One region of the Paenibacillus sp. Mc5Re-14 genome, then DNA from elsewhere that is predicted to be linked to it. Evidence: riboswitches for the same ligand, from Rfam matches in the RefSeq annotation. Region 1 holds a riboswitch; the other holds the start of a gene.
The links. Region 1 has a riboswitch for cyclic di-GMP ahead of BN1546_RS09310 (transglutaminase-like domain-containing protein). Riboswitches for the same ligand answer to the same signal wherever they lie in the genome.

Region 1 (3,423 bases):
AAATTATTTATTTCCAACCTCATTCTTTATTACATCAATTTAAGGAATGAATTCCAGAAGGACCCTATCCTTTTCAAATAGGTGCTTTCTGGTTAATTTTGTTATATAATGTATAGCCTCAAATCGATACATGAATATACTTTAATGTGATAAAATAACCTTTGTAAATGGGAACTCCGGTTCTAAAAGGATATTCATGAAACAAACTACAATTGTCTTACTAAAATTGTTCTTTTGTAAAGGAATTGGATATGACAACAAACCAAAAAAATGCCCAGTATGTCTGGAGCGATGATCCAGTTGCAATTATATGTACACCCTCTGCTTTTGCTAAAAAATCCCTCTTTTATATACAGGAAATAGGCTATTTCAAAACAGATGCTTATGTAATGGAACGGCAAAAGCTCACCTCTTTTTTGCTCCTTTTTACTCTGTCCGGGAGAGGGGAATTACAATACCGGGGCAAGGATTATATATTGAAACCTCATGATATACTTTTTATTAATTGCGAAGAATATGTACAGTACAAAACTTCCTGTCAGAAGACATGGGAGTTTATTAGTGTGAATCTATATGGCAATCTTATTGACCATTTCTACGAACAATTCGATAAACACAATAAGCCCGTAATCTCACTAAAGGATTCAAGTACAGTACTGGACAAGCTGCGCACCTTATTACATGTACAGCCAGAACGAAGCTTATCATCTGAGCTGCTCTCATCCAGGATAATCGTTGACTTGTTAACGATTATTTTACAGCACCCCTACACCAATCCCAACGCGAATTCAGATGGGACTGCAGAGGTGCGCAAGGTAAAGCAATATCTGGATCAATCCTATTGCGAACGGATCACGCTGGATTCGCTAGCAGAAATGTTTGGTCTAAACAAGTTCAACCTGGCTAAAAACTTTAAAAAACAGATTGGTTTTTCCCCTATTGAGTATCTTATTAATGTTCGTATCACGGCTGCTCAAAGCTGGCTTAAAACTAGTGATGTAGCTATTGTGGACATCGCACAATATGTGGGCATTCCCAACACAAGTCATTTTATCAATCTGTTCAAAGAGCACATTGGAGAAACGCCTCATTCCTATCGCAAAAAATGGGGAAACCGTATAAAATAGGTCTTATGTATAATCTGCAAGCTTTCTTTGTCGATAAATAGCGAAAATCTGAGATTTAAACTTGCCTAATAGAGTACCTAACTGATAGAATAAAAATACAAGCTATTCAGGATAAATGGCAAACTTGTCGAAAGGCAAGGACGCAAAGCTACAGGGCCTTCTGTATGATGGCAGCCAGCTACCGGTTGAAGTGGCTTTTTGTCGTGCTTATTTTTCCCGAAAACTTTATACGAAATGGCAAACCTGTCGAAAGGCAGGGACGCAAAGCTATAGGGCCTTCTATTGATGATGGCAGCCTGGCCACCGAAAGGAAGTTTTTTATGGGGAAAATGATACTTTCCACACTTCTCCTATTTTTCATGCTGTCCGCAATTCTCTTAAATTCGACAATTTACGCTGCTGATAGTGTTGCATGGTTGGATCAAAACAATGTAAATCATGGGACGGTCAGTGTGCGCTACCCTGTTAAACCTAACGTTAAAACCAAGATTTTGGTTACCAAAGATGCACAAAAATACTCTTATAATCTAACACCCGGGAAATCCGAAGAAGTATTTCCTCTCCAAATGGGTAATGGGAACTATAACATCAGTATTTTGGAACAGCTTAGTGGTAATCAATATAAAGTGATAGGACAAGATACGATCGAGTTAAAGCTAAACGATAGCAAGGCAGTGTATCTTAATTCCATTCAAAATATTAACTGGAGTAGTACTAATCAAGCGATTCAAAAAGCCCGTGAGTTAACCCAAGGTGCAACAACCGATCGCGAGAAGCTGCAAAAAATCTATGACTACGTAATTAGTCATATCAAGTATGACTCCAATCAGGCCTTTGCCTTAACGACTGACTATTTGCCACAAATTGATCATACGTTAAGCTCTCAAAAAGATATTTGTTATGGTTATGCTTCACTGATGGCTGCTATGTTACGAAGTGTAGATGTACCAACCAAGCTGGTTATGGGCAAATCTTCCTACGTGGACACTTATCATGCCTGGAATGAGGTCTACATCGATAATCAGTGGGTGGTCGTAGACACTACAGTAGATGCAGCACTGTATATGGGTAAACAGAAATTCGAAATGGTCAAAGATCCCTCCAAATACATTAAAACAAAGCAATATTAATATCAATGTTTTTAATTCATATTTTTTAAAAAATGAAAAAATAGAACTACATTTCTTGAAGAGCCTTGATCACATGATCAAGGCTCTTTTTCTATCCTTGTTGAGAAATTGTTGAGATGTGGCATGTATTCTAGTCCAGGAAGACAATGAGATTTCCAACCATTATCTAATTTCGAGTCAAAAGGAGGAGGTTCATCCCCGAACATGAATTTTCATAAATTCTGAACAAGTAATTAATGCGGCTAACATAGCATCATATGAATGAATGATGAATATATAAATACAGTTCTCTCGACCTCGAAGGAATAACCATTAGCCGTTAAATAAGAGTATTTTAAGAATAGGAGATTTGTTTACCGTATGAGAAAAAAATGGAATGCAGCAACGGTTGCGCTATTGCTCTTTTTGCAGTGTTTGTTCAGCACAACACAAGCTTATGCACAAAATCCCGACTCTACTCTGCCAGTGACCCCAGGAACCGATCCGGTTCAGAGTGTGACTAACGATGTTTATCCAATGCCCTCAGAGCCAATTAACATCCCACCTGCTGTCCCGGCTCCAGTCCCTGAACCAACTGCTGGCTCAACTTCTGAAGTTAGGGCAACTCAAGAAAGTATTTTAACCAAGCTAACCCTTACAGATTCTACTGGAAGTGTTATTGATGCAGTGTATAATCCCGATAGCCGTATTGATATTGGTTCCGCCATCCATTTAGGCTATGAATGGGAACTGCCGAACCATACGTATAAAGCTGGAGACACCTTTACCTTTCAATTACCTGAGCAATTCCAAATTTACACAGATATTACGTCTCCTTTGACGAATACAGATGGAGAAGTAGGTCATTTTACCGTAGACCGTCAAGGTAAAGTGGTTATGACATTTAATGATTACGTAGAAAGCCACTCTAATGTCAGCGGTAAGCTAGAGATCAAAACTGAATTTAGCACACAAATAGAAAAAGGCAGTACACAAGTTATTATTGCGATCCCGATCAAAGGCGGCGAGCAAACGGCTATCGTAAATATTAAGCCTGCAGCTGGTCCTACAATGGAGAAACAAGGAAAGTTTGATGGAAAAGACCAAATTCATTGGACAGTTGACGTAAATAAACACTTGGATCCTATCAAACACGCTGTAGTAACCGACCCAACTCCCCAAGGACT
Region 2 (3,423 bases), 890 kb from region 1:
TGAAGTGACAGTTCTGGATTCGTGGATGCATTCAAACCTGGAGGAATATCACCACTGCTGAGCAATACCGGAACTGTTGTACTCTCTGCTTCCGACAACGCCGAGAATGTTCCTTTAGCAGAGGATTCAGTAGAAGCTGCTGCTGCAGAAATTTCGATATTATCCCTACCGACTACTCCTTTAAATTCCGCTGAAGAGTCATCCCTCTGGCCCAGCTTCCATACTGGACTGGCCGCCGCTACCTTATCCGTCTGCAATTCTGCACTTTTTGAAGGCGTGTATATAAACCAAGCGATCATGGCTAGAGCTGCGACACCTAGTAATCCGGATAATACGACCGTATACCTATGGGTCAACCATTTTTTCATCATATGATACACCCTCTCTCCTCAAAATTTATGACCGGGAAAGAGTATCTATCAAGGAAGAAACAAAGCGTTTCCGGGAACCACCGCTTTCGCTTCATGCTGACTTTCCCACATCAGACGAGCCATCGCATCGCCTTTTTCATCATAGTATTCCACTTTTAGATCTACCATTTTACCTGCTTCCAAAGCAATACTGCCTTTACGCTCTGTCCAGCTTTGTTTGAACCAACTGTCAATCACCAGCTTGCCGTCTACCCATACGCGAATACCATCATCGGATATAGTTGTAAATGTATAGGTCTCGCTGTATTGTGGTTTGATTTTACCTGTCCAGCGAACCGAGAACTGGTCGGCATTTACCTTGGGATCAGCAGCAACGGCGCGCCAGTTATAATCCAGCTTGCTGTCTGTACGGATCAAAACAGGACTGCCGTTCACATTCATATTGTTGAAATATTCGCCCCGCAGCCCGTTCACATAGACTACATCAGGAACAGAAGGAGGAGTCGGAGCTGGGGGTACGATTACTACTGGCGGAACCGGGATAGGCTCACTTTGTCCCTCATCCGGTAAAGTCGGCACATCTGCCCCAGGTTGTTGGATTGCTGCCAGCCCATTTTTCACATCATCCCGTGTCAAACTCCTCGAATCGTTCATATAATCCTGTATTTGATTGGTTGTGTTATTCTCAGTCAGCATCTTGCCCCAAGTCATGGAATACACCCATTTGGGCTGTGCCTGCAACACCTCAGAGCTAGGCATCTCACCATGCTCGCCAATGGCAATCGGCTTATTCCGTGCCAGTCCGAGCAGTCCTTCATAATGACTTTGCTTAAAATCATTATTGTAGATGTCTACTGCCAAGATATCCACTTTGTCATCCCCCGGATATTTCGGGGTATACGGGACAGTATAGGAATTGGGAGCATTGGGACTCCACACCCACAGCAGATTGTTCAACTGATGCGTGTTTACAAAACGGTCGTACATGATATTCCATAGCTGATTGAAATTGTTTTTGTTTCCCCACCAGAACCAGTCACCATTCATTTCATGATAAGGTCTCCACAATACTGGAACCCCTGCATCACGAAGCTGCTTTAACGATACAGCGACCTTATCCAGATCGGCAATGAGGAGGTTATACTGCGTAGTGCCTGGTGTCACGTATTTATTGAACTCCGCCTGACTTACTTTCGCCTGCACATTGGCCCAAGTCAGCGGTCTACCCGGCAACGCTTCATGAAAAGTCATCGTCACAATGCCACCGGCTCTGCTCCAACGAATAGCGCTATCGACGACATTTTTACGTTGTGCTGCTTCTGTAGCGTCGGATTGACCAGAGATGGCTCCCATCTCATAGCCGTGCAGACCCACATACGCCTGGCTGATTTTTTGGACCTTGTTGCTTAATTCATCTGGACTTTCCAAATAATCATGCTGACCAGTGACTGTTTTCTTTCCAGAGATGCTGAGTAAATAATTGTATAGTTCACGGGCCTGAGTAGAAGCGTCCGAATTAACAGGTTGTAATGAAGCGGCATTCACCACAGACAGAAAACCACCAAAACCGACGGGAAACAAAGAAAAAAGCATAACAACGGGGAGTACATGACGTATCAGTCGATACAGAGGAATAAAATTGAATCTCACTTTAGCTCTTCCTTTCGGTAGCCAGGCTGCCATCCTTACGGGAAGGCCCTTTAGCTTTGCGTACCAGTCTTTCGACAGGGCTGCGTTTATCGTTGGAAGGAGTTTGGATTCCTTCTTAACCTAAGTATCGACTTTTTTTTACCAAAATTTAATAGGTCATGTTCATGAATTTACAGGTTTTCGCCCAATTTCGACAGTTTAGGTCATTAATTTTTCATCAAATCTTCTTTTTTACGTTTTTACGCAAATAATTACGAGATAAATTGATGACGAGAAATTTCATTCCAATCCATACAAAAGCGTACAATATCCTCTTCAACCAACTCAGAGCCAGTCTGAACTTCAATCAAATCCACATCGGTTACAGCCAAAATGCTATGCTTCGTCCCTTCAGGGATGCGAACTACGTCACCGGCCTTCACTTTATGCAGCTTCTCATTCAAAATAATTTCCGCTTCGCCGCTAATAATGGTCCAGATTTCACTTCGTTTGAAGTGAAGCTGGTAGCTGATATTTTTACCTTTGTGTACGCGGATTCGTTTGGTCAGTACCTCATTACCCTCGTCATACTTTACATAGTCTACAACCCGATACTGTCCCCAACGACGTTCTTCATACATTGGACGCTGATCATGAGCCTTGAGCACTTCCTTGATGCGTGGACTTTCTGCCTTATTGGTCACAAGAATGCCATCTGGGCTAGCGGCTACAATCAGATCATTCGTTCCAATGATCGCCACAGGAATGTCCAACTCATTAATAAGACTCGTATTGACGCAATCTTCCGTTACTACCCCTCTACCCACTTGCTGATGAGACATCTCTTCTGTGAGTGTATTCCAGGTTCCTAGATCCTTCCAAAAACCATCGTACGGAAGCACCACGATGTCTTTTTCCTTCTCGACTACTTCGTAGTCAAAGCTGATTTTTTCCAGAGACGCATATTGTTTTTGCATTTCTTCATAATTCAGCGGCAGACCCTTGGATGCCAAAATATCCAGCAAATAGCTTAATTTGAATGCAAAAACCCCGCAGTTCCATAGAGCATTGCGTTCCATTAGACGCTCCGCCTGCTCCCGGTCGGGTTTCTCTTGAAAATGGCTCACTTCGCGGTAGCCTGTGCTACCTTGAGTGGCATCGTTTTTCGGAATAATATAACCGTATTTCTCTGAAGGATAGGAAGGGACAACCCCGATTAATGCAAGCTTTCCTTCACTCTCCTGAAGTGTATGTTCGAGTTGGGCTACGGAAGCAAAGAAAGCATCCTCTACATAAGGATCTACAGGCAATATAGCTATAATTTCATCAGGCGAAACACCCGCAATGGAATATAGATAAGTCGCTGTCAGCGCAATCGCAGGAAAAGTATCTCTGCGTTCCGGCTCAACAATGATGCGCGTAT

Region 2: another riboswitch for cyclic di-GMP. It lies ahead of BN1546_RS05440 (glycosyl hydrolase); the one in region 1 lies ahead of BN1546_RS09310 (transglutaminase-like domain-containing protein).

Annotation. Positions count from the first base shown of each region.
Region 1 covers NZ_CVPD01000001.1:2,044,075-2,047,497, forward strand. Annotated here, with positions in the region: gene BN1546_RS09305 (helix-turn-helix transcriptional regulator) at 252-1,127, shown strand; cyclic di-GMP riboswitch class I at 1,235-1,313, shown strand; cyclic di-GMP riboswitch class I at 1,354-1,435, shown strand; gene BN1546_RS09310 (transglutaminase-like domain-containing protein) at 1,448-2,257, shown strand; gene BN1546_RS09315 (LPXTG cell wall anchor domain-containing protein) at 2,618-3,423, shown strand, end outside.
Region 2 covers NZ_CVPD01000001.1:1,155,081-1,158,503, forward strand. Annotated here, with positions in the region: gene BN1546_RS05435 (hypothetical protein) at 1-371, opposite strand, end outside; gene BN1546_RS05440 (glycosyl hydrolase) at 420-2,021, opposite strand; cyclic di-GMP riboswitch class I at 2,035-2,116, opposite strand; gene BN1546_RS05445 (sugar phosphate nucleotidyltransferase) at 2,273-3,423, opposite strand, start outside.